Regions from separate parts of the Metabacillus sp. GQ13 genome, predicted to be linked through region 2. Evidence: riboswitches for the same ligand, from Rfam matches in the RefSeq annotation. Region 2 holds a riboswitch; each other region holds the start of a gene.
What was found. A riboswitch is a leader RNA that binds a small molecule or an ion and turns the genes downstream of it on or off. The one in region 2 is predicted to bind thiamine pyrophosphate.
Positions count from the first base shown of each region.

Region 1: it holds a riboswitch for thiamine pyrophosphate, as region 2 does, so the genes downstream of both, AC6CHR_RS21840 (acetylornithine deacetylase) here and AC6CHR_RS02830 (thiamine phosphate synthase) in region 2, are expected to answer to the same signal.
Region 3: it holds a riboswitch for thiamine pyrophosphate, as region 2 does, so the genes downstream of both, thiT (energy-coupled thiamine transporter ThiT) here and AC6CHR_RS02830 (thiamine phosphate synthase) in region 2, are expected to answer to the same signal.

Region 1 is NZ_JCAXET010000022.1:244-10,927, reverse strand. Features, by position in the region: gene AC6CHR_RS21860 (ABC transporter substrate-binding protein) at 1-506, opposite strand, end outside; gene AC6CHR_RS21855 (ABC transporter permease) at 506-1,249, opposite strand; gene AC6CHR_RS21850 (ABC transporter ATP-binding protein) at 1,246-2,022, opposite strand; gene tenA (thiaminase II) at 2,015-2,689, opposite strand; gene AC6CHR_RS21840 (acetylornithine deacetylase) at 2,724-4,004, opposite strand; TPP riboswitch at 4,129-4,231, opposite strand; gene AC6CHR_RS21835 (bile acid:sodium symporter family protein) at 4,412-5,380, opposite strand; gene AC6CHR_RS21830 (VanW family protein) at 5,776-6,666, shown strand; gene AC6CHR_RS21825 (Gfo/Idh/MocA family protein) at 6,699-7,691, opposite strand; gene xylB (xylulokinase) at 7,716-9,215, opposite strand; partial or broken gene AC6CHR_RS21815 (ROK family protein) at 9,765-10,684, shown strand, end outside.
Region 2 is NZ_JCAXET010000002.1:119,310-129,993, reverse strand. Features, by position in the region: gene AC6CHR_RS02870 (CotO family spore coat protein) at 295-819, opposite strand; gene fabI (enoyl-ACP reductase FabI) at 1,064-1,837, opposite strand; gene thiE (thiamine phosphate synthase) at 1,913-2,569, opposite strand; gene thiD (bifunctional hydroxymethylpyrimidine kinase/phosphomethylpyrimidine kinase) at 2,659-3,468, opposite strand; gene AC6CHR_RS02850 (thiazole biosynthesis adenylyltransferase ThiF) at 3,487-4,503, opposite strand; gene AC6CHR_RS02845 (thiazole synthase) at 4,503-5,270, opposite strand; gene thiS (sulfur carrier protein ThiS) at 5,274-5,477, opposite strand; gene thiO (glycine oxidase ThiO) at 5,483-6,601, opposite strand; gene AC6CHR_RS02830 (thiamine phosphate synthase) at 6,598-7,326, opposite strand; TPP riboswitch at 7,334-7,444, opposite strand; gene AC6CHR_RS02825 (monovalent cation:proton antiporter family protein) at 7,622-9,469, opposite strand; gene mgtE (magnesium transporter) at 9,593-10,684, opposite strand, start outside.
Region 3 is NZ_JCAXET010000028.1:85-10,404, reverse strand. Features, by position in the region: gene AC6CHR_RS23600 (ABC transporter ATP-binding protein) at 1-1,314, shown strand, start outside; gene AC6CHR_RS23595 (ABC transporter ATP-binding protein) at 1,311-3,158, shown strand; gene AC6CHR_RS23590 (SMP-30/gluconolactonase/LRE family protein) at 3,270-4,151, shown strand; gene AC6CHR_RS23585 (hypothetical protein) at 4,322-5,131, shown strand; gene AC6CHR_RS23580 (DinB family protein) at 5,217-5,723, opposite strand; gene AC6CHR_RS23575 (hypothetical protein) at 5,795-6,922, opposite strand; gene AC6CHR_RS23570 (hypothetical protein) at 7,241-7,429, opposite strand; gene AC6CHR_RS23565 (SDR family oxidoreductase) at 7,822-8,607, opposite strand; gene thiT (energy-coupled thiamine transporter ThiT) at 9,035-9,610, opposite strand; TPP riboswitch at 9,746-9,849, opposite strand.

The sequences.
Region 1 (10,684 bases), on a different contig from region 2:
TCTGGATCCCCTCCATCAGCTTTTACCATTGATTTTATCAATGATTCGTTTAGTGGAATCCCAGGATAACCAACTGTTTTCCCTTCTAAATCCTTTGGTGTATAAATCTCATTATCCTCCATAAAAATAACTCGATTCAGTGGTGACCGGACAATAGCCCCGACAGATTTAATGTTTATATTTTGATTTGCTCGAGCAATAATCACATCTGGTTGATAAGAGATTCCAAGGGTAATCTTTCCCGCAGCTGCTAAATTAATCGGGTCTGTCGGATTTGCAGGAAATTGAATATCAACATTTAGACCTTCATCCTCAAAATAGCCTTTTTCCTTAGCAATATATAAAAAGCTATGTACCGCATTAGGATACCAATCTAGCATAATTGTTATATCCTTTAATTCTTTTTCCTGTTCATTTTCAGCAGAAGTGCTTTTATTATTTGAACAAGCCGAAAGTACCCCCATCAAAATAATAAACATAACAAACAGATACTTCTTCATTCTAATTACCTCCATTTTAAGATTCTTCTCTCTAACCAAACAACAAGTAGAAAGAATAATATTCCTATTGCTGATAACATAACGATCGGAGCAAAAATTCCAGCACCATCAAACTGTGTCATCATCCGACGACTAAAATAACCTAAACCCGCTTGTGCTCCGATCCATTCACCAATTGCTGCTCCTATTACACTAAGTGTAACGGCAATTTTTAACCCGGAAAAAAAGTGAGGTGTACAAGCTGGTACTTGCAATTTAAAGAAGATCTCTTTCTTCTTGGCCCCCATGGTTAACAACAGATCTCTATACTCCTTACTTGTAGATTTTAATCCATCATACGTATTTACCGTTATCGGAAAGAACGTTATAAGAACGGTAACAACTACCTTGCTCCAAATCGAATAACCGAACCACAAAACAAAAATCGGCGCCAACGCAATAACAGGGATCGTTTGGGACGATATAAGAATCGGATAAAAGGTCCTTTCAATTGTCTCACTTACACTCATCCACACAGCTATTCCAACACCTAGGAAAATAGAAATAAAAAGTCCTATTATAATAATACTAAGAGTAGCAGGGAGATGCTCAAGTACTAACACAACTTTCAATTCCCATAGCTTTCTAGCAATGTCTGTTGGAGTAGGTAATATAAACCCCTTATTTATTATCCTGGCTCCAACCTCCCAAATAACAAGGAAACTTAAAATTAACAGAAAAGCAGCTGCATATTTTTTAAAATATTTCATAGCATACTCCTTGTCCTTAAAAGATCAAATAAATAATCCTTAAGTTCCAATAATAAAGGTTTATTTAAATCTTTTAGCGATCGCGGACGATCAAGAGGTACGTTAACTTCATCTAATTGCCTTGTTGGTGTTTCTGTAAAAATAAAGATTCTGTCAGATAGAAACAAAGCTTCATTTACATCATGCGTTATGAAAAGAATCGTTTCGTTACGCTTTTGCCATTGAGTTAACAACCATTCCTGTAAATTGATTTTTGTAATAGCATCAAGGGCACTAAATGGTTCATCTAATAGCAAAATTTTTGATCCACTTAAAATTGTCCGTAAAAATGAAACCCTTTGTTTCATCCCTCCTGATAATTCACTTGGAAAACAATATTCCACCCCTTTCAAACCAAATTCCTCAAGTAATGGAAGAACCTGTTTTTGCGCTTCACGCTTTGAAATTCCTTTTATCTCCAAAGGTAACGTAGCATTTTCGATAATCGTTCTCCAAGGCAACAATAAATCCTGCTGTGGCATATATCCTACTTGGCCAAGGCGATTAGTTGCCAAGTGATTTCGAAGGAAAATTTCACCTTCATCAGGCTGTTCAAGTCCTGTGATAAGCTTAAATAATGTACTTTTACCTGACCCACTAGTCCCAATAATCGATACAAATTCTCCTTCATTAACGTGCATATCAAAATCTTTTAATATATCATTCGTTCCTTTTTCATTGTGATAATAAAAATTCACTTTTTTAAATTGTAATGCTGTCTTTTTCTTACTCATCAGTTGGCCACATCATTTCGTTGTATGCCATATCCCAAAACATATATTCAAAACGAGTGGTATTTAAAAAGATATCTTCCAAGCCTTTTAATTCTGATTCGTTTTTACCTTCAGCTAATTGATCAATTAAGTTGATACACCATTTAGCAAGTTCACCAAACTCATCTGAAGCATACATACTAATCCACTCACCGTAAAACTCATGCTGATTGGCATCATCAAGTTCATTTAATGCCTTACCAATTTCCCAATAGCTCCACATACAGGGTAATAAAGAGGAAACAAGCTCAGCAAGCGTACCATTCTGACTAATATGTAACATATAATGAGTATAGGCTAATGTGGTTGAAGCTGGCTTTGCTTTTTCTAATTCTTCGACTGATATACCCAATCTTTTTGCGTATTGACGATGAAGCTCCATCTCCTCATTTAATGTTGAATGAAGTAGCATAGCAAATTTCCCCATCGTCTCTAAATCCGTTGATTTTACCGCTCCAAGTGCAAAAACCTTAGCATAATCTATCAAATATATGTAATCCTGAATCAAATAAAATCGAAATTTTTCTACTGCTAATGTCCCATCACCGATACCTTGAACAAACGGGTGAGTATGATTTTTGTTCCAAATAGGGAACACCTTTGCTAATAGTCTTTCACTGAACTTCATAATAAGCTCCCCTCTTTCCATCATTAATCTCGTTTCAATTTTCACTTCTTGTATTGCACCAATTTGAAATAAACACTACTATCACTTTTGTATATTCAATTAACTGATCAATTGAAACCTGTTCATTTACTCGATGTGCATTCTGTAGATTACCTGGTCCATAAATTACAGTAGGAATGTTCGCTTGACCAAGCCACCCACCATCTGTTACGGATGGTGATACGTCAACAATTGCCGTTTCTTGAGTAATCGTTTGATGAGCAGCCGATAATTGTTTTACACCAAAATGATCTGGATCAATCTCTAATGAAGGGAAAATTTCACCACGATCCACGATCATTGATTTACCGCCCCAAACAAATGTAGGCGGATTTTCTCTTAGCCAAGGATCTGAATTGGCCACATTATTGATATGCTCTTCGATTTCTTTAATGATCTGCTCATGAGATTCATTTGGATAGTAATGGACTGTGATCCAAAGTTTACATTCATCAGCAATAAATGCCGCGTGCCGCCCACCTTCTATTACCGCAGGATTGATTGTATTTGTTCCCGGTATAAAGCCTGGATAATCTTTAGTAACCGCCCAGTGACGTTCAAGCTCCTGTAAGCCATTGATAACTTTCGTCATTTTTTCAATTGCACTTGCCGCAAATAGTTTCCCACCAGCATGGATCATTTGTCTCCTTGTTGCATCATGATAGGTTTGGGCGCTTTTTATCGTTATCCAACCTGTTATCACACCCCCTTGTCCTTGGATATGTAAATCGCTTGTATCTACAACAACAGCAAAATCTGCTGTATAGCCTCTTTTACAGCATTCGAGAGTTCCGGCCTCACCAACTTCCTCCCCGATAACAGACTGGAAAATTAAACTACCCGGTAACTCAATATTTGCTTCATGTAAGAGCTGGATTGCAAACATTGCACCAGCTAAGCCACCTTTCATATCAGCTGCCCCACGACCAACGACAGCACCATTCTTAACAAATGGCGTAAAAGGATCGATTCCCCATTCTTCTTCTTCATTTACCTCTGCTACATCAATATGTCCGTTAATAATTAAACTATTGTAGCCCTCAGGCTCAACACCCTTCAAAACCCCTACAACATTGGGATCATTTGGATAAACATCCCACATATCAATTACAAATCCTCTTTCTTTCAAAAAGTCAGCAATAAATGATTGAGCTTCCTTGGTGTTTCTAGCAGGTGGTGCTGGTGTTTTAAATTCTATAAGTGTTTTTAGTAATACAATTAATTCTTCTTTTCTTGAATCAATTTGATCTACCAAGTTCTGTATTTGAATAGTCAAGCTGTATCCTCCTTAGTTATTACTTAGAACGCAAAAAAACCACTTCTTTTTAGAAAAGAAGTGGTTTGAACAGACATTTTAATAAAATGATTGAGAAGCATGCTTGAGCGCTAAAGCTTTCAATTGTATTCAAACACCTCTTCCCTACGCTAGTATTATCTAGATCAGGTAATAAGGGTCAAGACATATGGTCTCTCTCAGCTATTAAAGCTCCCCTAGTGGTGAAAATTATTTAATTATGATTCATATAAAAATAATATTGATTCTTGTCAATTAATCTACTAATTTAATAATCTGATTGATTACACTATTTTTAACACAATATGTCATTCTTAGCAACAAAAGAATTAAAAATAATCTGTACATTTACTCATTTTTGGCTTTTGTGATAGAAAACACCATCTTTATTATGAAGCCGAGACTTGTTTCTTATATTCAACAGTTTGATTTTCAAAACGTTTAAACAAAAAACCGAATATAGAGGCTAAAATTTGCTGAAATAACATCCCCACAATAACAGGTACGGCAACAGCAGCAGGGAAATACTGGACAGCAATAACAGCACCAGCACTAATATTTCGCATTCCTCCAGTAAAAATCATCACCACAATTGTTTCTCTGTCTTTAGTAAGCCATTTTCCTAGCATCCATGCGATCAGATATCCAATAAAAGCTAGCCCAAAAACAGTAATGGCTATGATAACTAACTTACTATTAACCTCTGTTAGAAAGGGGGCCACCACTGCTCCATTAATCATAACCACTAAAGCTAGACCTAATTTAGAAAAAGGTGCTAGTGTCTTGCTCACATTCACACTTTTTCCTTTCGAAAAATGATTAATGAACATTCCAAGTAATGAGGGCAGTACAACCATAAATACCAACCCATTCATGATCGAAAGTGTATTAATTTCTACTTTCTGACCGACTAGAAAAGAAAGTGTATGTGGAACAAGGAAAGGAGACAAGATTGTATCAAATAAGATGATTGACAGTGCTAAAGCGATATTTCCTTTATAAATAGTCACCCATATAAAACTTGTGATACCAGTCGGAATAACAGCTGCTAATACTAAACCAGTCAATGTCATATTGTCATCTGTAAAAATAAGATGCCCTACGGTCCATGCAATAACTGGCATCAAAATATGCAGTAGGATTAATATGATAATTAATGGTAATGGACTTTTAAATGCACCTTTTAGTGATGAAAAATCGGAACTCAAACTCCCAGAAAATGTAATAAATGCAAAAATCCATGGAATTAGAAACGAGAAAATTAATAAGTGATCAGCAAATAGTACACCTAAAATCACGCTTGTCGGAGTGATAAAAGGCATGAATCTTTCAAGCTGCCGATTCAGTGATTGTAGCATAAAGCATTCTCCTGTCTTTATCTAAGGCTGTTTCGCTAAGGTAACTACTTTTCGTATAAGATCCTCACTCGGGTATTAGTATGTTTTCAGGGACTTTTCGTATGACTATCATTTCATTTTTTTTTTGAAAATAGATTTCATTCTACATGCACATTCACTCTTTCAACAATTGGATTAGAAAGAGTTTTTCTCTGCAATTGTAACAGACTTTATAAGAGATGAGTCAGTATTTGTTTCCTTCATTATTATATATTTCCAATGATAATAGTAGACTTTTTAGTCCCATTATAGAGTTTTTTTAAAAATATAGTACAAACTAGATCTAAGTATAAAGGTATTTTTGATTTATTTTATCATTGTTATTTTATAAAAAATTAAAAGAGGTGGTGATATTAATGTTTACGTTTTTTACTCTCTTATTGTTAACCTTCCATCCAACCAATATCTCAGAAAATAACACGATAAAATTTGAAGGAAATAAGATCGATTCTATTCAACGTTCTGAGTTAGCACTTCCTTCTTTTGATGATTCGATGATTGATTTGGAAAAGTATAACCAATTAGTCGAATCAATCGAACAAAAATTTTATGTAGATCCAATTGATGCAACGCTTGATAAAAACGGGAAGTTAATTAGTGAAAGAAACGGATTAAAACTAAATCGACAAAAATTCAAAGAAATATTATATACATATTTTTATTCAAATGGCTCTGCTACCATCACTATACCTACTCAAACTGTCTATCCAAAGGTCGATAGTGAACTACTGTCTAGCATTAAGTCAAAAAAAGTAAGCCAATATGTCACTTATTTTAATAGTATGAATAAAGAACGAAGTAAAAATATTCATTTGGCTTCTGAGGCAATAAACAACTATGTTCTTTTTCCAAAAGAACGGTTTTCCTTTAATGCAGTCGTAGGTCAGCGAACAAAGGATCGTGGATATTTACCAGCACCGATAATTGTAAGGGGGGAATTGGCAGAAGGAGTTGGAGGTGGGATTTGTCAGGTATCCTCTACACTGTTTAATGCTGTCGATCTCGCTGGGGTAAAAATTACTGAACGCTATTCACATAGCAGAAAGGTTCCCTATGTACCGCCAAAGCGGGACGCAACTGTTAGTTGGTTTGGACCTGATTTTGCTTTTGAAAACGTTCTAAACCAACCTATTCTTATTCGTTCAAAAGTGGTTGGTAGTAGGTTAATTATTGAAATCTATTCCTCAGAAACACTTGAACCTAATGCGGATACCTCAGAATCTTACCGACAAACAAGTGAAAACTAGCTCTAACACTTTTGTGCTAGAGCTGACTAATATTACTTTTTCAGTGAAATTTCCCGACCTGTTTCTATCGACTTCATACAAGCTTCGACAACACGCATATTTTGAATAGCATTATCTACTGTATAGGAAGGTTGTTTGTTATCAAGTATTGCTTGAGAAAAATGTTCAATTTCCAATACATAGATGTCTGCAGGATACTTTTCTATCCTCTCTTCATTCGGTTTTTCAACCTTGACTAATCCATCTCCGTTTTGATCAGGACGAAATGCAAATGGTACGATAATTTTCCCCTTCGTTCCTACTACTTCATAATACTGGCCACCATACATATCAAAACTACAATCAAATGTAGCTTGAACCCCATTTTCTAGTTCCATTTGGACAGTAGTTGTAAGGTCTACTCCTGTTTTGGGATCAATATTGGCTGAAGCATTTAAATGAAGTGGTTCAGAACCTGTTATCGTTCGAATCGCATGTATACAATAACAACCAACATCATATAATGCTCCACCACCCATTTCCTTTTTCATGCGAATATTTGTTTCACGATCACTTAGAAAAAAGGAAAAACTTGATCGAACTATTTTCGTATCACCTATTTCACCACTAGCAATAATATCTCTCACACGCTGATTCATGGGATGGAATTGATACATAAATGCTTCCATAAACTTAACATTATACTCATCACATGTTGCTACCATTTCTTCTGCTTCATTTGAAAAAAGGGTTGCTGGTTTCTCACAAAGGACGTGTTTACCATGTTTTGCTGCCTTGATTACCCATTCCTTATGTAAATGATTTGGAAGCGGGATATAAACAGCATCGATAGTGGGATCCTCCAATAGCTCCTCATAACTTGAATAGACCTTTGGAATATTGAGCTGTGAAGCAATTTCACTCCTATTCTCTCTACTGCTCGCTATTGCTACAACTTCTGCATTTTTTGAACGGTGAATGGCAGGAATTACTTGCTCTTGACCTATTTTGGCTGTGCTGAGAACACCCCAACGTATTAACGACATACTATACCTCCTATATAACATTACTTACTTTCTAAATTTAGCTAAACCTTCATTTAGTCCTTTTGTCTGTTGATAAACTCCTTTATATAATGTAAATAATTCTTGATATTGCTCTACATTTTTAGATATTGGTTCGTATATTTTATCCTGCTGAATAAAAAGATCTGCAATTTCTTGTAGTGTAGACGACCAACCAGAACCATATGCAGCAAGGATTGCGGCACCAATACCAGGCCCTTGTTCACTTTTAAGCTTCACTATTTTTGCATTGAAGATATCCGCTTGAATTTGAAGCCAACTATCATTTCTAGCCCCACCACCTATTGACGTAATTCGATCAATTGTTTTACCACTTGCACGGAAAATTTCAATTGATTCATGTAGTGAGAATGTAATTCCTTCTAAAACAGCACGAGCAAAATCCTTCTTCGTATGTGTGCCTTCCATACCAATGAAGCTAGCACGAATAGTTGGGTCAGCATATGGTGTTCTTTCACCTACTAAATAAGGCGTGAACAGTAACCCATTCGAACCAACTGGTACTTGTTCAATACCATCTAATAACACGTCAAATGATTCATTTTCAGAAAAAACATCCTTAAACCAGCTTAGGCTGTAACCAGCAGCTAATGTTACGCCCATTGTATAGAAAGCATTTTCTTTACCATGATTAAAGTAATGAACTTTTCCCGAAAAGTCACGATCATTTCTTTCCTCATATGATAGAACAACACCCGATGTACCAACACTGCATAGCGTATTACCCTCACTGAGAATACCTGAGCCAATTGCACCACATGCGTTATCAGCTCCACCTGCAAATACTTTAGTAATTGGTGAAAGTCCTGTTAAACTAGCAAACTCTTCAGTAATCGTGCCTACACATTCATGTGATTCAACCAGCGGTGGACATAGATCAACATCTAGGTCGAACAGATTGCAAATTTCTGTGCTCCATTGCTTTTGACCAACGTTTAATAACAGTGTTCCTGCTGCATCAGAATATTCACTATGTATTTGCCCAGTCATTCTGAAACGTAAATAATCCTTTGGAAGCATAAACACTGAAGACTTTGCAAATAGTTCAGGCTCATATTCTTTAACCCAGAGAATTTTCGGCAAAGTGAATCCTTCTAATGCAGGATTTTTTGTAATCTCTAATAATTGTTCTTGTCCAACTACATCATAAATCCGCTTACATTGTTCTGTTGTCCTTACATCATTCCATAAAATTGCAGGACGAAGAACTTCATGTCTATCATTTAAAAGAACAAGTCCATGCATCTGACCTGAAAAGCTAATCCCTTCGATCGCTTCAATATCTCCATGGAACTCTTTGACCAATTCTGCAAGGCCATCACGAGTTTGTTCAACCCAATGTTCCGGTTCTTGCTCACTATATCCTGACTTCTCAGAGATTAACGGATAAGATTTTGATATTTCATTCACTACATTTCCCTTTTGATCTATCAATAATATCTTAACAGCACTTGTACCTAAATCTATCCCAATCACATATTTCATCTTAATATCCCCTTTAATTTTAAGTGAAGAATGTACCATTATAATGCACACCCTAAAGTAAACCCTTACAATATATTTAAAAATCAAAACGATACCTCTAGAAGTAAATAGACACTAAATTATACATGTTCTAGTTTATAGGACGATCCTAAATAAAGGTTTCCTTTATAAATAACGCCTTAAATAAACATAGATGAATTATATCATTTGGAAAATAGTTTGTCTATCCAATAAACTAAGTTTATACTATATAATATGGTCTTTTATTAAGGCTCTTTTCTAAAAGTTTGTTGCTTTAGTACTATCTAAATTCAAGAAATCTCTACATGGATATTAGAGTAATTTAGCGATAGGTGCACGAAGTTATACTTGATACGTTTACATAATAGGTACTTTGTACGGAAAACAACAATCATTGTGAAAACAGCCTTTATTGATAGTTATATTCGTTGAATATCTTAGGTTTTTCGATCCTAATGAATAGTTTGATCATTATATGGTTAAACATATTCAATTATACTAGTAGCAAGATGAAAGTAGGTGGGTTATATGAAAGCAATTACTTGGAATCAACAAGTAGTTAAGAAAAACAATACATCATTAGTCTTTAAAACAATCACAAAGGAAGAACCAATTTCAAGAGCGGATATTGCTCAAGCATCCGGTTTAAATAAAGCAACTGTGTCTTCCCTTGTAAGTGAATTATTGGATAAGAATCTTGTCTATGAATCTGGCCCAGGAGAATCAAGTGGAGGCCGCAGACCTGTACTTCTTCACTATAATCGTGTTGCGGGTTACTCAATCGGAATAGATGTAGGCGTCAATTACATTTTAGGCGTTGTTACAGATTTAAAAGGGAAAATTATTATGGAACAAAATTCAAGTATGAAAAGCTCATCTTTTGATGATGTCATTGATCTTGTCAAAACAATTATTTACACATTAAAAAAAGACCTTCCTACTAGCCCATACGGTGTAATTGGAATTGGTATAGGTATTCCAGGTATCGTTGATAAACAAGGGAAAGTATTACTAGCCCCTAATCTAGGTTGGAAAAATTGTGAGATTAAACAATTAATTGAAAATGAATTTAACACGCCAGTCATAATTGAAAATGAAGCAAACGCTGGGGCATATGGAGAAAAGCAATTCGGTGTTGGGAAGAAGTTTAAAAATATTATTTATGTAAGCGCAGGGATCGGAATTGGTGTCGGACTCATTCTAAATAATCGCCTATATCAAGGGTTAAACGGTTTTTCAGGTGAATTGGGTCATATGATAATTCAAATGAATGGTCACCCTTGTAGCTGTGGAAGTAGAGGTTGTTGGGAAGCATACGCATCAGAACATGCCCTTCTAAATAAAGCAGGAAAAGAAAATATCTATTCTCTAGAATCCCTTATCGAACTAGCCCAAAATCATGATGAACAAGCAATCACACTTTTCAAGGAAATTGGTCAATATCTTGG
Region 2 (10,684 bases):
TGACATTTTGTATGACGGTAAGCACATCAGTACGGGATCATGCTATTGATTTATCCACAAATGTTTTCAGGAAATAATTTTTATTGATAACATAAATTACCCTTTCTATCAACTTTGAAAAAAAGTTAGACACTGTTCTGTGACTAACTCTTTTTTACTGCCTCTTATATAACTGCCTTTATCCTAGGTAATTTTTAATTGCTACTCGGTTGTTACTTTTTTCAAAGATTTTATTTATCGTGTAGGTCCATACTGCTTTTTATCCGTTGTTTTCTAATTGAATGTAACCTTTACTTAAAAGCCTAATAAATTGATGGCCTTTATGCTCTTTAATGGTAGTTCAATTGGCTTAGTATGTGTTAATGAACGAATCAGTACGATCTCATTTTCTTCACTTAAGATGACACCTCGGTACTTTTCTTCTGATGTTTCAATTTGACACAGTGTGCGTGGCATGTTTTTAGGTAAGTTTGTAAAGAATTCAATTTTTTCATTGATATTCATTTGTGTTATCGGCTTTCTTTGTTTTCGATATTGTCTGGCTGACTGCTCTTGTTCAATTGCTTCTTCTTGAATGGAAGGGACCTCAACCTTTGGTATAATCTCTTCCGGTACTTCTAGGATTTCCCTTTTTTGTGTAACGGCTTCCTTCTCAATCGTTTGCACCTGTGATGGTACATGGTCACTGACTGTATTCAGTTTTGAGATTGCCTTTTTCGTAACAAAAGCTTGCATATTAACATTGATATTATCGTTATCTGGCTGAACAATGTACATAAGGGGTTTCAACGGATAATTTCTTCTTTGCTTATTGCTCATTTTTTTACCTCCCATACTTAAAAGAATGTGCACACTAAAACATGGTATGCCAAAGTGCTAGGTAATGTGCCTATTTCCTTACAATAAATGAAAATCGTAAGGGCAATGTTTTAGCCCGCCAAGCATAAGAAGTCTGGAGCTAGACACCTAGATCGATGTAAAAAGTACTTAGACATTCACATACGAAAAAAAACCTAATCCTTAATTGGATTAGGTTTTTACTTACTCTTGACTTGATCTTGTATTACCCCAAGATATGATATCCTGAATCTACATGTAAGTTCTCACCAGTCATACCTCTAGATAGGTCACTGAATAAGAACAATGCAGTATCTCCAACTTCTTCTGGTGTTGTTGTTCTACGTAGTGGTGATCGCTCTTCAATCTCTTTTAAAATTGAATTAAAATCACTTATACCTTTAGCAGAAAGAGTACGAATCGGACCGGCTGAAATAGAATTAACACGGATTCTATCTTTTCCAAGATCACTTGCTAAATATCTTACACTTGCATCTAGAGAAGCCTTTGCAACACCCATAACGTTGTAGTTTTGTAATACGCGCTCTCCACCTAAGTATGTGAGCGTAACGATACTACCACCCTCTGTCATAAGAGGTCTTGCTTCCTTGGCAACAGCAGTTAAAGAATATGCGCTGATATTGTGAGCCAATAAGAAGCCATCACGAGTTGTATTTAAATATTCACCCTGTAGTTCCTCTTTGTTCGCAAATGCGATACAGTGAGCGACACCATGGATGATACCTACTTCTTCTTTAATTGTGTTGAAGCACGTTTTTACTTCATCGTCATTTGTTACATCACAAGGTAAAACAATTGAATCATTACGCTCTAAAGAAGCTGCTAATTCACGTACAGATTTTTCTAGACGTTCTCCTGCATATGTAAAAATTAATCTTGCTCCTGCATTATGTAAAGACCGCGCAATTCCCCATGCAATGCTACGTTTATTTGCTACTCCCATAACTACAATATTACGTTCAGTTAATGATAAGTTCATGTTATCCTCCTAATATTGTTACATGTTATTAGTACCTGGTTATAATTATAGCATTAAATGATTTGTTACGCTATGTTACAAATGACTCTTATCGATAAATTTATGGAAGGTTGCTGCTGCTTCCTTTGGTGAATCCATTTGACTAATACCGCTTACCACTGCCACGCCATTTGCACCTGCACGATAAACGAGCTCTGCATTTTCTAACGTTATCCCACCAATTCCAACAATGGGAAAATCACATAATTCCGTAGTTGCTCTCATTTCTGATAGTAAGGTAGGTCCAACTACATCATGGGCATCGACCTTCGTCTTTGTTGAAAACATCGGTCCTACACCAATATAATCAGCACGATCTTTTATTGCCCGCTTCGCTTCTGCAATGGAATGAGTAGATACGCCTATCCACTTCTTATCACCTAGCTTTTTTCTAGCAATCTCTGCATTCGTATCATCCTGTCCGATATGAATTCCGTCTGCATTTAACTCAATTGCGAGGTCAATATCATCATTCACAATAAAAGGAACTTTATACTCCTTACATAGCTTCCTTAATTTATTCCCCAAATAAAGACAATCACTTCCAATTAAAGAGCCCTTCCCCTTTTCTCTGTATTGAAAAAGAGTAATTCCACCGTTCAAAGCCTCATGCAACGTTTTCTCCGGATCTAAATTAAGACAATTTATTGATCCCATAACAAAGTAGACCTTCAATGCCTTAGCAATTTCCATGACAAAAACTCTCCTTTACGAGCGACCGATTCATAAACGTTTACCTAACAGAGCAGTCAGTCTATATATGTCTTTATTTAAAACTATTCTTAACTTAATACTTTTCTTTTTTTAAAGGCCCAATGGTTTGTGGGACCATGTCCACTTCCAATTCCTAATTGATCCTCTATTGCTGCTTGTATAAAGGCCTTTGCTGTTTCGACTGCTTCAAATACGCTTTTTCCCTTACTAATTTCTGCGGTTATCGCAGCTGCAAACGTACAGCCTGTTCCATGTGTATGATTTGTCTGTTTTCGGATGCCTTCAAAATATGTAAAATCTAAACCATCATATAAAAGATCAACCACTACCCCGTTCTCTAAGTCATGTCCACCCTTCACTAGCACATACTTCGCTCCGAATTCCAACAATCGTTTAGCCGCTTCTTTTCTTTGTCCAATGTTTCCTATTACCATGCCAGTTAACACTTCTGCTTCTGGAATGTTGGGTGTCATTATTTTTGCTAACGGGAGTAATTCTTTAATCATTGCTTCCACAGCTTCTTCTTGCAAAAGGGATTGTCCCCCTTTTGCCACCATTACAGGATCAACAATAATATTCTCCCAGCCGTAATGTCTAATTTGCTGTGAGACTAATCGGATCATATCTGCATTATAGAGCATGCCTGTTTTAATAGCATGTGGTGTCAAATCTACTGCAACTGAAGTTATTTGAGATTGTAAAGCTTCTAGTGAGAGGGGAAATACACCTTGAACTCCTAATGTATTCTGTGCTGTAACAGCAGTAATAGCTGTCATTCCAAAGACCCCTAGCTCTTGAAATGTTTTTAAATCTGCCTGAATACCTGCCCCACCACCTGAATCAGAGCCAGCAATTGTTAATGCGCGAGAAATCCCCAACAATGTCCCCTCCTATATTTATCCAACATAACGATGATAAATCTTTTTCGCCTCTGCGATATCCTTTGTTCCATGAATAAGTGCCCTACCATCCTTAAAAAGAACGATACGGTGTATACCAAATGTAAATGACATTAAAAATGGATTTTCTAAAAAGGCATCAGCTAATGGTTTGACACGCTCTGAAATTAGTTCAAATGAAATTTGATTTCCGTTAGTCGGTCTAATTTGTACCGTATCTCTTCCACAAAGAACAGCAGCCTTTGTTTCCTTTTCTGCTGTTAAATATGGGTATACTGGATTTGTACCACAAGTTGGACAAGCATCATTTTTCAATCGCTCCATATTAATCGCTGAATATTGATTTTTCCACAAATCAAATGATACAAGCTTGCTACGTAAGTTTTCTTCGTCACCTACTAAGAGCTTTAAGACTTCTGTAGTTTGATGTGAAGTGACCATGTTTACAATCGGTGAAATAACACCTACAGTATCACATGTCATTCCATCAAAAGGGATATGCTTTAATAGGCAATGTAAACATGGTGTCTTCTTTGGAATAACGGTAAATGTTAGACCATAGCTTCCAACACAACCGCCATATATCCAAGGAATTTCATATTTTAACGAAACATCATTAATTAATAATCTCGTTTCAAAGTTGTCTGTTGAATCAACAATGACATCAACACCTTTAATCCACTCTTCAATATTAGCTGATGTGACATCTTCTACTAACGCAAGAATATCTACCTCAGAATTTATCTCTTGAAGATGAGTTTTTGCCGCAATCGATTTAGGTAGTCGGTTACTAGCATCCGCCTCTACATATAGCTGTTGTCTTTGAAGGTTGCTCCATTCTACATAATCTCGGTCAATAATCGTCAGCCTTCCGATACCTGCTCTGGCTAGCATTTCAGCATTTGCTGTACCTAGGGCACCGGCTCCGATAATTAACACATGCTTACTCTTTATCTTTTCCTGTCCACTCTCTCCAATGGGAGTAAATAATATTTGCCTTGAATACCGTTCCATTACGTTGTCATCATTCCTTCTGCAGGACTGCTAGCTGTTGCATATTCCTTTTTAGGTATTCTACCAGCTTCAAAGCCTAATCTACCAGCTTCAATTGCAAGCTTCATAGCAATCGCCATTTTTACTGGATCAACTGCTGCAGAAACAGCTGTATTTAATAGAACTCCATCAGCACCAAGCTCCATTGCAAGGGATGCATCTGAAGGAGAACCAATTCCTGCATCTACAATAACAGGAACCTTTGATTGTTCTATGATAAACTTTAAATTCAAAGGATTAAGAATTCCTTGCCCAGACCCAATCGGAGATGCCCCTGGCATAATTGCATGTACACCTAATTCTTCTAGTCGTCTCGCTAATACAACATCATCTGATGTATAAGGTAAAACGATAAATCCCTCTTCTAAAAGAATTTCACTTGCTTTTAGTGTTTCAACTGGATCAGGTAACAACGACCTGTCACAACCAATAACCTCAACCTTTATCATATCGCATAGACCAGAAGCTTTAGCCAGTTTAGCAATTCTTACAGCTTCTTCAGCAGTTTTTGCTCCTGCTGTGTTAGGTAATAACGTATAGTTTGAAACGTCTAATTGCTCCAAGAAATTTGGCTGTGATTCTTCAAAAATATTCATTCTTCTTACAGCAAATGTTAAAATCTCAGACTTAGACTTTGCAACTGCTTCCTTTTGTATTTCAAATGAAGGGTATTTACCTGTACCTAATAATAATCTTGATTGGAATGTTTTATCAGCTATTTTAAACATGTTTCATCCTCCTCCTACAAAATGAACGAGCTCAATTTCATCACCGTTTTGTATATTTGTCACTTCATAGACATCTTTTAAGACAATTTCTCTATTATGTTCCACTATAACTAACCGGTCTTCCAGTTTATAAAATGCAAGTAAGTTTTGAATAGTCTTTACCTCTTCATTTAAATCAACTAATTCACCGTTTAACTTAATTCCCATTTTAATCACCTCATTATCTGAGCATGTTTTCTCGTTAATGAAAATGCATGCACATATTCTTCTTCTATTTTTCTTTTCAATATGAGATCTCTTACCATTAATCCAGTTTTCGGTGCTAAGAGAACACCATTTCGATAATGACCTGTTGCAAAATAAATGTTTTCTCCTTCAGGATGCTGACCTATATAGGGCTTACCATCAATAGATTGAGGCCTTAGTCCTGCCCATGTATCTATTAGCTGAGCAGAAGCAAGGCCGGGTAGGATTGGAGTGACTTTTTCAATAAGAGCTTGAATTCCACCCAAAGTAGGTTCAGTACTCCAGTCATTTTCAATCATGGTAGCACCAATTACGAATCTACCATCACCTTTAGGCACAATATAGCAATGATCATGAAAGATCGTTTTGCTTAAATCTATCTGATTACTTTTAACTGAAAGACATTCACCTTTTACAGGTTTTATCCCTGCATCTATTCCTAATTCTTTAAAAAAGTGCCCACTCCAAGTACCATTTGCAATGACGACTTGGCTACAAGTGAAATCTGTTAGTGGAGTGGATAGCAAATATTCACCCGTTGCCGTTTTCTTTATCCTATGTACAGGTGTATGTTCTACTATATTTGCACCTAGTAAGCTAGCAGACTTGGAAAATGCTGCACAAACATGCACAGGTGAAACATGTCCATCCTCCTGTATATAAAGGGCACCCTTTATAGTTGAAGCCAGTGTTGGTTCGTTCCTTAGAACCGTCTCTTTTGAATGCCATTCCAAGGTGTTATGTTGTTTTTCTATATTCTTTAATGAAACGACTTCATCATCTGTCATTGCAAGCTTATACATTCCATTATCAACATGCTGAATATTAATCTGTGATAATTCAGAAAGTTCATCACGTAGTACTTGATAGTATCGTTGGCTTTCCTTGGCAAATTGAAATAAAGCATCATTGTTTTCTAGCTCTGAGTTCGCACCTAACATACCAGCAGCAGCACTTGTTGCGCCTGTGCCAACTTTATTACTCTCTAAGACAACAACCGAAAGACCTTCTTTAGCTAGCTGATAGGCGATCGATTGACCAATTATCCCACCACCAACAATTCCTACCTGATAATGTGTTTTCATGATATCCCACCTCTATAAACTACACTCTGTTTTAGTTCTCTTAAGTCATGGTTTGGTTTCTTACTTGCCATCACATATGACATAACTGCAATTCCAGAGATTTCAATTCCTACGAGTTCATGTATCGTTTCTGGAACAATTCCACCAATTGCTATCACAGGTATATCAACACGACGGCAAATGTCAGATAATTGCTGAACTCCTCTGGGCGTTACTTTCGTTTTTGAGCTTGTTTCAAATATATGACCAAACATAAGGTAATCCGCACCTGCTTGTTCACAGTCAATTGCTTCCTGAAGTGAATGTACTGAACGACCAATCCTTATTGATGAATCAAATTTTTTCACTTTTTCGATAGAGAAGCCGTGTCCTGGTAAATGAACATTAGGGATTTGATTCAGTAGTGCGACATCCATACGGTCATTGATCACTAGCTTACTTTTAGGTACGCCGTTTTTATTGACAATAGATAAAATTTCCATTATTTCAGCTGTTGATTTTGATTTCTCACGAATATGCACATAGTCAACTTCTTCGTGAATTAAAACGATTCGTTTTGCGAGTTCAGCCACGGTTTGTTTATTATCAGTAATAACATGAATCTCCAAGCTTCTCACCTTTTTCTTGATTGCTGTTTTGCATACTTTTTCAAAAAATTGGATAACGATCATTAGTAGACGCAAAAAAACACTTTCCCAGATAAGGAGAAAGTGGTTTACATACATAATTAGTATATGCTGTATTCCACTTCCCTACGCTGGTACAAGCCAGATCAGGTTTTGAGGGTCTTAAAGTATCACTTTAATCTCAGCCCTTTATATAAGGGCACCCCTAGCGGTAATTAATATTGAGTAAATGAACTGCAGAATTGAGTAGAGCTACTCTATTGCATTGATTTCAATAAAGATAGCTTTTATCTGCTACTTGCTCTGATGAACATTTTTATATCTCTATCATACCAAATGATTTCTATCTTTCAAGAGAAAGATCTTTTGACACAATGGTGAAAGGTTTAAATGTTTAAAATTCAAGCTCAAGTCGTAATTCATTCACATACTCTCTTGAACCAGTCACAATTAAACGATCTCCTAGCTTAAGGTCAGTATCTCCATGAGGGACAATTGAATCTTTTCCTCTAAAGATACGAACAAAGATGATATCTCCTGTAAATGGAAAATTACGTAATAGAATTTGATCGTATTTAGGATTATTTAAATTAATTTGATAAAGCATTGTTTCCTGATTCGTTAGTATTCTTATTACACTTGGCGCCTCAATAAGCGCCCGTAACATTGTCTTAGTTGACAATAAAGTAGAAAATATATCAATCCCCTTTTCTTTCAACTTAGCGTCTAATTCTGGGGAAGCAACACTCGCGATGATTCGGTCAACTTGTTCATCTTTTGCACTAAGAGCAATTTCTGCGTTCCGATCTTCATCACCTGTTGCCACAACTATTAAATCTACTTCAAAAGCACCTTGTTCCTTTAATGTCTCTAACTTAAAATTTTCAATTTCTTTAATTTCAAATAATGATTCAGATATTTGTTTATCCAATTTATCTTGGTGAATATGATAGATTGTTGTTTCATATATATCTGGATTAAGCTCTCGCGTTACGGGTAATGACATTTGATTTGCACCGATAAAAGCAACTTTAATCTTTTGATGCTCTGTTTCATTTTTAGGGAAAAGCTTTTTAAAGAATATTGGAGTAACAATGCTTGTTATAACAGCTACCAATATTAAAGCATTAGACATCTGGGATGTTATGATTTCCATTCTTTCCCCTATAGTTGCTGCTGCAATCACTAATGATAATGTTGAAGTTAACAGAAAGCCAGCTGCAAGAGTCGTTTTAACATCATACCAACGTCTTAAAAAGAGAATTGGTATTAGTTTCGAAATTAATAGCGCTATAATAAGCAAGGGAATTAATAATAAGATTTTAGGATCCTTAAATAGCTCCCATATGTCCAAATCTACTCCAACCATTACAAAGAATATCGGAATTAAAAAACCATAGCCGAATGAATCCAGTTTTTGTACCATTTCCTTATTGGGTGATAAAAGCGATACTAGTACACCCGCTAAAAAGGCACCTAGAATATTTTCAGCACCGATGGTTTCAGATATCGCTACTAAAACAATGATCAGTGTAAATACAGCACGTGTACCAATTTGAATCGTTCCCTTTGACATTGTTTCAATGAAAGATCGATTTTTGAATGACTTTCCTAGGAAATAAAAGGCAACACCAGAACCAAACAGTACTAATAATAACCATGTATTGCTGTCTCCACCGCCATAGATGGAGGCGAATACTGCCAATAAAACCATGGTAACTAAATCTGCGATAACAGCTACCAACAGAATAATTTGCCCAATATTGGACTTCATTATTTGTGCATCTTTTAACGTTGGTACAACAACACCTAAAGAAATAGTTGAAATAATTAAGGTCATTAAAAAGGCATTATCCATCAAGCCGGCCCAGACAAAGATATATGAAAGAAGTAAAGAAAGAACAAATACTCCTATAAATATAATTGTGGATATGTAAAAGGCATTTGGAACATTTTTACCCGATGGAAGCTTTTCCTTTTTCTTACCACTAGCAAAAGCTGTAAAGTCAATTTCAAGTCCACTTAAAAACATCAGAAAAATAAAGCCGAGCATTGAAAGGGTTTCAAGCCACATATCTTGGGACACAACATTAAAGCCACTTTTCCCAATAATTAAACCGATAATTATTTCTGCTACAACGACCGGCATAAAATGTAATTTAAATCGATGTAACAAGATAGGCGTAATAAAGGCTGCGATAATAACAATAACTAATGATGTAACGGATGCTCCATGCATCATATCCCTCCCTCAAATTAAGTATTTTGTTTTATTAAGGTTACAAGTGCCATTTCCAAAAAATAATTTCATCTTATTTTGTCCAAATAAGATTGGAGTAAGTACAGCAATTTCTCATATGAGTATTTATATCAAATATTGCATAAATAAAGTTGCCATGCCGAAATAAATTAAAATACTGATAATATCATTTATTGTTGTAATAAATGGGCCAGAAGCAACTGCTGGATCAACCTTTAAACGATGCATAATCAGCGGAATAAACGCCCCTGCTATTGTAGCAACTGTCAATGTTGCAAGAATAGAAATTCCTACTAATGCACCTAAGAAAATTTCTCCCTGCCATACAAAAACAACAAGCGTGACAACAATACCACAGATGGTGCCTGTTATTAAACCTGTACCCGCTTCTCTAAGAATCAATTTAAATGTACTTATTTCCTCAGCGTCTCCCACTGCAATTCTTCTTATTGCTACAGCTAGAGCTTGTGTACCAGTATTTCCTGCCATACCCGCTATTAGTGGGATAAAAACGGCTAATATCGCTACCTTATCTAACGTTTCTTCAAATCTACCAATTAGACTGGCAGTGAACATCCCTAAGAATAAGAGGATTATCAACCATGGTAGTCTCTTTTTTGCAGCCGAAAAAGGTCCATTGTCATTTGAATCAACATCTGTTATTCCTGCAAGCTTTGAGTAATCATCACTTGCCTCCTCATCAATTACATCAACAATGTCATCGACAGTTATAATACCCAGTAAATGTCCTCTGAAGTCTAATACGGGGAGAGCTAAGAAATTATAGTCCTTCATCTTTCTAGCTACCTCTTCTTGGTCCTCTGCTACACTTACAGAGTAAACACGTTCATTCATCACTTCAGATATCATCATTTCTGGTTCATTGATAATAAGATCTCTAAGAGAAATAACTCCTACAAGCTTTTTCTCTTCATCAACAACGAAAATGTAATAAATGGTTTCAGCGTTTGGAGCCTCATCCTTTAATATTTGCATAGCCGATTGAAGTGTCTGATTAGCATGGATTGAGATATACTCAGTTGTCATGATACTACCGGCCGTATACTCTTCATAATGAAGAAGTTCACGAATTTCTTCCGCTGCTTCATCATCCATTATTGTTAAATAGCTGGCCACCTGATCTTTATTTAGTTCGTTTAGGACATCAACGGCATCATCTGCATACATATGACCGAG
Region 3 (10,320 bases), on a different contig from region 2:
TTAGTGGGGGGAATTATTTTAGCGATCTCAAGAGATCGTGTGTTATCGCTGGTGTTTCTCGCGGCTTTACCGATTTTGGCGATTGTTATTTTTCTTGTTGCTAAAAAAGCGATACCGCTGTTTTCTGTCCTTCAGAAGAAAACAGACCGTTTGACATTGATCCTACGTGAGGTGTTAACTGGGATCCGCGTTGTTCGTGCTTTTAATCGGGTTGACTTTGAAAGAAATCGTTTCAATGTCGCGAACGAGGATTATCGTGATACTGGGATCAAAGTCGGGAAGTTGATGGCATTTATGTTCCCGGTTATGCTCATTATTATGAATTTTACAAATATCGCAATCATTTGGTTTGGTGCGATCCGGATTGATCAAGGGGATATGCAAGTTGGTAATTTATTAGCTTTTATTCAATATGCAGCAATGATTTTAATGTCATTAATAATGCTATCAATGGCGTTTATTATGATTCCACGTGCGCAAGTTTCTGCTAAGCGATTAAATGAAGTGCTCAATACACTTCCGATTATTAAAGATCCAGATCATGATAAAGATGAGCATACGAACAAACGTGAGGGGATCATTGAGTTTAAGAATGTGACCTTTCGTTATGAAGGGGCAGAGAAGCCTATTCTAGAAGAGATTTCCTTTACCGCGAAGCCTGGTGAAACGACTGCGATTATTGGTAGTACAGGTGCAGGTAAATCAACGCTCATCCAATTGATTCCGCGCTTTTATGATGTCGATAGCGGTGAGATTCTAATCGATGGTGTAAATATTCAGAGTATGAAACAGAGTACTCTTAGAGAGAAAATCGGCTATGTTCCGCAAAAAGCGACCTTGTTTAGTGGAACAATTGCTGAAAATATCCGTTATGGCCATGAAACAGCAACGGAAGATGAAATTCGTGCTGCATTACAAACAGCACAGGCAAGTGACTTTATTGAAAAAAGAGATCATGGACTTGAGAGTATGCTTGAACAAGCGGGGGCTAATCTGTCGGGAGGACAGAAACAAAGGCTTTCAATTGCACGGGCACTTGTGAGAAAGCCTGAGATTTATTTATTTGATGATAGTTTCTCTGCTCTAGATTACAAAACAGATAGTAAGCTTCGTCATGCATTGAAAACAGAAACAGTAAATGCAACGATAATGATTGTTGCACAGCGCGTAAATACCGTGAAGGATGCAGAGAGAATTATCGTGCTTAATGAAGGGGAAATTGCTGGAATGGGCACACATCAGGAATTGTTGCAGAACAATGCCATCTATCAAGAAATTGTTTCATCACAGGAAAATGGGGAGGCGAGTGCATGAGTAAAGTACGTTCAAGCGCATCTCCAAGAGGTGGTGGAATGCATCGCGGACCGGGTCCTGGTATGATCGGGGAAAAACCCAAGGACTTTAAGAAAACATTTAAAAGATTAATTAGTTATTTGAAGCCGTGGAAAAATCGGATGATTCTCGTTACCCTTGCAGCCATCCTTTCGACCTTATTTAATGTTATCAGTCCGAAATTGCTGGGGGATGCGACTTCATCAATATTTGATAGTTTTACAACGAGAACAGCAGTTGATTTCAATTTTATTGGAAGATTGCTTTTAATCTTAGTTGGTTTGTATCTTCTTTCTTCTGTATTTGCATACATTCAGCAATATATGATGGCAGGGATTTCGCAAAAAACGGTTGCCCAACTTAGAAAAGAAGTCAATGAAAAGCTTTCACGATTACCACTTAGTTATTTTGATAAGAACTCACACGGTGATTTATTGAGCAAGGCAGTTAATGATATCGATAATATTAACCAATCACTACAACAGGCGCTTACGCAAATTATTAACTCAGTTATCTCGATTATTGGAATTATCATCATGATGTTGGTCATTAGCCCACTTTTGACGTTAGTCGTGTTGATTACAATCCCGTTAAGCTTATTCGTTGCTCAGTTTGTCGCTAAATTTTCTCAAAAGCACTTTGTTAAACAACAGCAAGAGCTTGGGAACATTAATGGACACATTGAAGAAATGTTTACAGGTCATCAAGTTGTAAAAGCATTTGGTCATGAAAAAAAGTCAATCTCTGAATTTGATGAGATTAATGCCCGTCTTTATCATTCAAGCTGGAAGGCACAATTCATCTCAGGCTTGATGATGCCACTTATGGGGTTTGTAGGTAACCTAGGATTTATTATTGTGTCCATTTCTGGAGGTTTACTTGTTTTAAATGGTAGCATTCGTGTTGGTGATGTTCAGGCGTTTATTCAATATACACAGCAAATTTCACAGCCGCTTGCCCAGGTAGGTGGAATTGCGAACATGATCCAAGTAGCGATTGCATCTGCTGAGCGTGTCTTTCAATTATTGGATGAGACGGAGGAAAAACAGGAAAAAGATGCACCTATTCACGTTGAAAAACTTCGAGGTGAGGTAGTATTTGAACATGTCCAATTTGGTTATGAAAAAGATCAGCCAGTCATTAACGATGTTAGTCTTGCAGTTAAGGAAGGACAGACAGTTGCAATCGTTGGTCCAACTGGTGCAGGGAAAACAACAATTGTTAACTTATTGATGAGATTTTATGAATTAAATCATGGAGCAATCAAAATTGATGGTGTTAGCCTAACGGACATGAGCAAAGAACAGGTCCGAAACCAATATGCGATGGTATTGCAAGATACCTGGTTATTTAACGGAACAATTCGTGAAAATATTGCTTATGGAAATGAAGGGGCAACAAATGCAGAGATAGAGGAAGCCGCAAGAAACGCGTATGCTGATGAATTTATTCGTACACTACCTGACGGCTATGAAACAGTTTTAGGTGAAGATGCTACCAACATCTCACAAGGACAGCGTCAACTTCTAACGATTGCAAGGGCAATCATTGCAAACCCGAAAATTCTACTTCTTGATGAAGCAACAAGCAGTGTCGATACACGGACAGAAATGAAGATCCAAAAAGCAATGACGAGGTTATTAGAAGGTAGAACAAGCTTTGTCATTGCCCATCGATTATCGACAATTCGTGATGCTGATCTTATTCTTGTTATGAATCAAGGGGATATTATTGAAAAAGGTAATCATGAAGAATTACTGGAACAAGATGGCTTTTATGCGGATTTATATAGAAGTCAATTTTCACAAAATGATTCTGCGTCATAATGCAATAATTTATAGTCCACAATTCCTCCCTAACTTTCTGTCATCATATGCAGGGATTTTGACTGAATTTGCTGAATAAAAGAAAGATATAATTTTTAGGGAGGTAAACAGGTGGTTTACAACGCAGAACTAGTTTTAGATGCAAAGGCAGCATTAGGAGAAGGTCCTCATTGGGATTCAAATGAAAAGATCATTTATTGGGTGGATATATTAGGGATGAAGCTTCACGCTTTTGATCCAGTTACCAGTGAAAATCGAACGTTTCAGCTAGATCAATATATCGGTGCAGCGGTTCCAGATCACGAGGGACAATTTATTTTGGCCCTTCAAAATGGAATTTATCAATTTGATTTGAGTACGGAGAAACTGATACTCCTAGTTAATCCTGAATCAGATAAACCAAATAATCGCTTTAATGATGGGAAATGTGATGCACACGGAAGATTCTATGTAGGAACAATGGATATCGATGCAAAAGAACAAAGAGGTTCTTTTTATCGATTAGGTATAGATGGTCAGATTCAAAAGATGCTATCTTCTGTGACGATTTCGAATGGACTTGCATGGAGTCCAGACCGAACAAATATGTATTACATTGATACACCTACAGGGGAAGTGTCTATATTTGACTATGATGAAAGAACAGGCGATATATCGAATAAACAACTTTGTGTAAGGATACCAGAGGAAATGGGCTCTCCTGATGGAATGACAATTGACTCTGAAGGAATGATCTGGGTGGCGCATTGGGGGGGCTCACGTGTTACACGTTGGGATCCACATGCTGGTAATTGGGTAGATGAAGTCATCGTGCCTGCTAAAAATGTGACATCATGTGTCTTTGGTGGCGAAAACCTCGATGAGCTCTATATTACAACTGCTCGCCAAGGAATGAGTGAAGAAGAACTAATGGAATACCCGTTTTCAGGTGGTTTGTTTAAGGTGAAGACCAATGTGAGAGGTCTTCCTGGCTACAACTATCAACGAAGTTAATAAAGGTGAAGTAGTGTGATGTCAAGAAATTGATCATAGCACTGCTTTTTTTGTGGGGAAAAATGGCTATTCGAGAAATTTAATACATTCGTAATAATTTGTTAACATTTTATCCACTACTTATGGAAAAACTATCGAGTGTAGGATAAAAAAACAGTGGAGGTAAAAAGGTGAAGATGCATAGAATGAAAAACGTCATTCTTTCAATGATGTTGACAATAGTGGCTTTAGGGGTAACCCCAGCTCTTGCTGAAGTAGGGTCAACAACTCAGGTAGACCATTCTGATCATGAGGAAATGAAGTTATCTGAAAAAGAAGGACAACATCAAAATCATCATGAACACAACCTTGAATTTCTGCAAATACGCGCTAAGAAACTAGGGATTGAAAGTGAAGGTAAAGATGCAGTTCAGTTGGCAAAAGAAGTTCGTGCAGCACATCTAAAACAAGAAGCGAAGGAGTTAGGGATTGAGATTGAAGGAAAGGAAATAACTGAGTTATGTAAAGAGGTGAAGGAGACACGGATTCGAAATAAAGCTAAAGATCTGGGCATTGAAACGGAAGATATGGAAACATCTGATTTAGCTAAAAAGGTAAGAGAGACACTTGTTTTAAATAAAGCTAAGGAATTGAATATTAAGACAAACGGCAAGGATCTAAAGGATTTAGCTAACGAAGTACGAACGGAAATCATAAAAAGGGATGCTAACGAATTAGGGATTTCCACTGATGGGAAGGAAGAAAAGGAACTTGTACTTGAAGTCATGGAAAAAAAGATTCACCAAACAGCAGAAAAACTTGGCATTAATACCACAGATAAAACAAGCCATGAATTGATGAAAGAAGTGTTTACAAACCATGCTGAAGAAGCAAAGAGGCAAAAATTGTTTCCGTTTGATGGAAAGGATAACTATCATTTTGGTAGGCATAAACACGGATTTTTTAAAGATGAGACACTTGATGAGATAGAAACAGAATAATTGGAAGCTTTTATAAGGGTAAGATTTCATCAAGTTTATTGTATTTATTATAGTAAACAAAAAAGAGTCTTACCCTTGTTGTGTTTTATAAGTGTTTTGTCATAAGGTTTTCTTTTATCTCAATAATTTGGGCTGCGTGTCTTTTTTCATGATAACCAATAAATTCAATCCATTGCTTTAATGATAAAACGCCAAATGCAGGGTGTTTAAATCCCCATTTTTTTTTCAAATCTAATTCTGGTGGAATCGCATCTATTAATCTTAATAATTGCTGACGTGAGTTCATAAGGTCTAAAATGATGTCTTGTTTAGTAAATTCTTGTGCTGAAGGAGTAATTGCTGGGGATGCAGAAATTTTTATTGAGCGATCCATCGTCTTTGATATTGGTTTATCCTCAATTGTCTCTTGCCCTGGTTGTGTTATTAATTTCTCGATTGTGTTTGTTATGTTGATTTCTGTCTTGTATAAATGGTTAAGAACTTGTCCAATACTCCATGTGGTTTCAGATATTCTTACATTTAAAAGCTGATCAGGAAGATTCTCAATAGTAGATAAAACGTCCTTCCGCGATATTTCAAGCTGTAACCACATACTTTTACCTCCTTATTTTTCCCTTTGATTATACTATAGAATAGTTGTTTTTTAGAGAATTGTCTTATTATTTATAAATTATCAACCTTTTGCATTTCCTCATCTAAATAAAGAGATTGAAGGTCTTTAATCGTCATCCCAGTTGCTCTTGTAAATCCTTCATCAAAGTCATTCACAATTGCTGTTTCTTCAATAATAGTTTTAATCATCTTTTCTCCATATTTATTTACGATATATTTGATAGCGTAATAGCTTTGAAGATAAACATCATATTGTTCCATACGGAGTTTCTCCCAATCTTCATGTGTGATTAGATTGTCAAAAGATGTTTCGATAAATGGATAAAAACGATGGGACACATTATACATACCTACGTATTCCGCAACACCTTCATGAAACCATAGAGGAACTCTGTACACGAAAAGTCCCTGTTCTTTAATAAAGGCTTGTAAACGATAATGTGTGTATTCGTGCATAATTGTACTTTGAAAATGAAAGGCACCTGGCATGCGATCAGATCTAATCTCATCTAAATCGGTTATCGCAACTCCAACAATATCATTAGGATCATCAAAATAGCCCATTGTATTTACGAGAGTTGTTTGTTTGAATAGCTCCTTGGAAGATGGATGTAGGATGAGATCAATATCATTATCTTGAACATTTCCGAACAAGCTTGTAGTGATCGTATCAGCTTTAGTAAGCACATCTTTGATTATTGGCACTAAGTCCTTTTCATGTGCATGATAATAGATATTTACATTTTGAAATGATGAGATTTGTTTATCTTTTTTCATAGATTGGTAATTAATAGAGGGAGTTGTGTTATTTCGAAAAGGAAGCATATATAATTCTACTTTTTCCTCGATTGTAAGGTTTTTACCTAGTTCCGATGAAATCATTAGGCTAATAGAAAAAAAGAAAACTGTTACAAATGTTACTATAACTGAAAAGCTCGCAAGTGATATTAATCCACCAAATCCATGTAAAAAGAGAAACTTAAATGGCCTTTTTACAGAAATGAATCTGTAAATACAGTAACAAAATAGCCCAAAGGAAATAATAATCATCAGAGAACTAATGACAATACTTACGTTTATATTCATAGTTAAAAATAAATACAGCAAAAAAGCGCTAACAATGATAAATGACAAAAATGTATAAATGATGTTTTGGCATACAGCAATAATTATTTTCAAAGAATCCTCCTATAAGGGTATATCCTTATTGATATTTATGAAGGAACAATGAAAAAAATCCTGATATCTGCAATTTAATTTCAAAAACAGTTAATTTGGGAAAGGTAGGTTTTAAATGGAGGTGATTACTACAAAAAGCATTATGCCGAAGCATAACGCCTTTGATAATGTCAGTATTTATATGTTTCGTACTTAGTGTGTTTTTTAAATCCTGAGCCCTAACAAACTCACCCCTCCTCCACCAGATTAGTCAACATCGTGTTTTCTTTATCTCAAACGGACATATGTGGTGAAACGGGATATGGTCCTTTTAATCATTTATATATATTGGTAAAAAATAGATGATAAATAAGCGAATGTAAACCCTAGAGGTACACTGGTAATGAGTGCTAATCCCTGTACAGATCCCTCTTCATTACTAATTCTTATGGCTTCCTTATACCCATAAGAAAAGTGAAATAATGATAGAAATAGAGTAAGTAACATTATTGCATAATAAACATTCATCGTCTGCCCTCCGTTTTTTATTATTCTAAAAGTAATTGCTATACAGTGATAAAAATCGGTTTTGGATTTTTATCGTTCCACTTTAATTAAATTCAATAGAATAGGATTAAGTATCTAAGTATGAAAAGAACAAGAAGATAGGGATTATCAGGAAAGTAAAGCTATGTACGAAAACCAAAAATCAATGCGAAAATAGCAGCTTTCTATTAATACATGCTTAAAAGTCCGTGAATATGATAATAAAATGGGTATTTCTAAAAACTTAATAGAGTTAACTACTACTAACTACTATTTATACACAAAAAAGCTGATTCCCTCCATTGACCAAGGATCAATGGAGGGAATCAGCTTTACTATATTAAAGAATAGACAATTATTTAGCTTATGATTTATTAAAGGAGTGAATCTGCTCCATCTATATATACCTCAGTCCCAGTAATGTGACTAGATTCTTCAGAAGCAAGGAAGGAAACGAGTTGAGCAACTTGCTCTGGTTGTCCTGGACCATGTTCTAAAGGGTGACTACCTTCTGGGAATTCAACGGGTATTTCAATTTTATCTACTTCAGGTGTTTTCTCGGTACTTTTTCCGATATTGGTTTCAATTGCACCTGGACAGATAACATTCACCCTAATTTTATATTGAGCTAACTCTAGCGCCGCCATTTTAGCAAATGCAACTTGACCGGCTTTCGACGTACTATAAGCAATCATTCCGAAATTAGAAAAAACACGATTACCATTTATTGAACTAGTAATGATAATACTACCACCAGACTCTTTCATCTTAGGTATTGCATATTTTACAGTATGAAAGGTACCTTTTAAGTTTGTATTTATTGTTGTATCCCAGTCTTTAGGGTTTAAATCTTCTATTGGAGCGAGAACTCCGTTGATCCCACCATTAGCAAATACGATATCTAATCTACCCCATTTGTTCACCGCTTCTTCGATACCTTCTTTTACTTGGTTATGTTTTGACAAGTCCACATCGACAATGATGGCTTCTCCTTGAAGTTCTTCGATTTCCTTTTTTACTATTTCGGCCTTTTCTTCTTTCAAATCCATTAAACAAACCTTTGCCCCTTGTTTGGCTAGAGAAATTGCAGTTGCCCTTCCGATCCCAGAACTTCCTCCTGTTACAACAGCAACCTTATTTGCAAATTGATTACTATTCATAACCATCCTCCTTGTAAATTGTCATATGACTATTATCTCTAGCAATGTAGATTTTACTATGGCTTTATACTGTTTCTTTTTAAATCAAATCATAGGATATGCTACTTAACGAGATTTATTTATATTTACCTCGAGTAAGATGGAATTAAACAATAAAGTCACTTGATAAGATGAAATTCTAACTAATTAAAGATAAAGACAGAAGTGAGATTTCAAAAGAGATCTCACTTCTATTAATATTGAGAGTATATTAGTTTTTGGATTCTTTCTATAGGGAAGTAATAGAGAGGGGAATTATATAAGCCGAAGATTATTATGCAAAGGGGGAAATATAACTAAAAGCAGTGAATTTCAATTTCGAAATCCACTGCTTTGCTATGAGTTATTACTAAAGGGAGATCAAATCTTCTCCCACGTATGACGTAGGTTATTTACTTTTAACAACCAATCGAGGTGCTGTAAATAGTAAGAAGCTAACAATTACTGCTGAAACGATAAAAGTTGGAATCATATATGTTGAATTATAGATAAGAGAATACTTTACAACGGGCATGCCTTCAGGTGTAAGGGAAGCGAAAAAGAAAACCCCGGCCGTGACATGAACAATATATCGTAGGAAATTGCCTAGCAAAGTTGCTAGAATAATGTAAAAAATAATGGCTTTTTTACCCTTATTTAATAATGCTCGTTGAATTTGATTAAAGAAGATTCCACTTAGACCAACAACAGTGAAGGCTAAATAATAATCTAGGAAACCTTGTACTGGGTGAATGATGTATGGACTACCTAAAATAGCTTGAAGTATACCTAATAGTAAGCCTGTTAAAAGACCACCTTTCAATCCCCAACGAAAAGCAATAATAAAAACTGGTATCATGCCTAATGAAATAGAACCACCTTGTGGCATTTTTAAGAACACACCTGAAACTAAGTCCAATAAGAATGCTAAAGCAGATAGCATCGCTACTTCAATTAAAAATAATAAGCGTTGATTTCCTTGCATAGTAAAAACCCCTTCTCTTTGCATGACACCTAACCTTAAGTTTAAAAGAGAAGTAGATATATCATACATACATCGCTCACGTAGACAAAACAAAAAAGCAATGTAGGATATGATTAGATGGTTCCAACATTGCTTTAATATGGCCATCCACATCCCTACGCTAGTGTTAACTAACAGGTTCGAAGGGTTAGAACGGAATTACCGTCCAGTCTCAGCCGAAGGCTCCCCTTGTGGTTACATGCATTATTATATTTGATATTTACTATACATGATAAAAAATGCCTCAACAAGAAATTTGTTCAAGTACATTATATTTTAGTTGAAGGATCAAACAATAGGTTAGCTTTATATAGAAGAAGTCTGTATTCGTAATCACGCTACTTTTAGTTAGAGGACTCTTCCATTTTCTTTTTAATTAGCCACTAATTGTACGGGGGGAATTCAATGTTCCACTTATTTAGGTACTTCTAAAGTCAGATATTATTAGGTGGATGAAAAACGAATGATAAGAAACATCATACATTAATCCCTACTAACTATCGTGTTCTTTGCAATGCATTTACTACTACTTTACTCTTGTAATTGTATTTAGAAAGATGAATGAACAAACCTTAATCATAAATATTTCAAATTTAATATAAAAAGTGGTTGCTAATAATATTATATCGTGATATATTATTAAACGTCGCTGATGAAGCGGGAACAACATT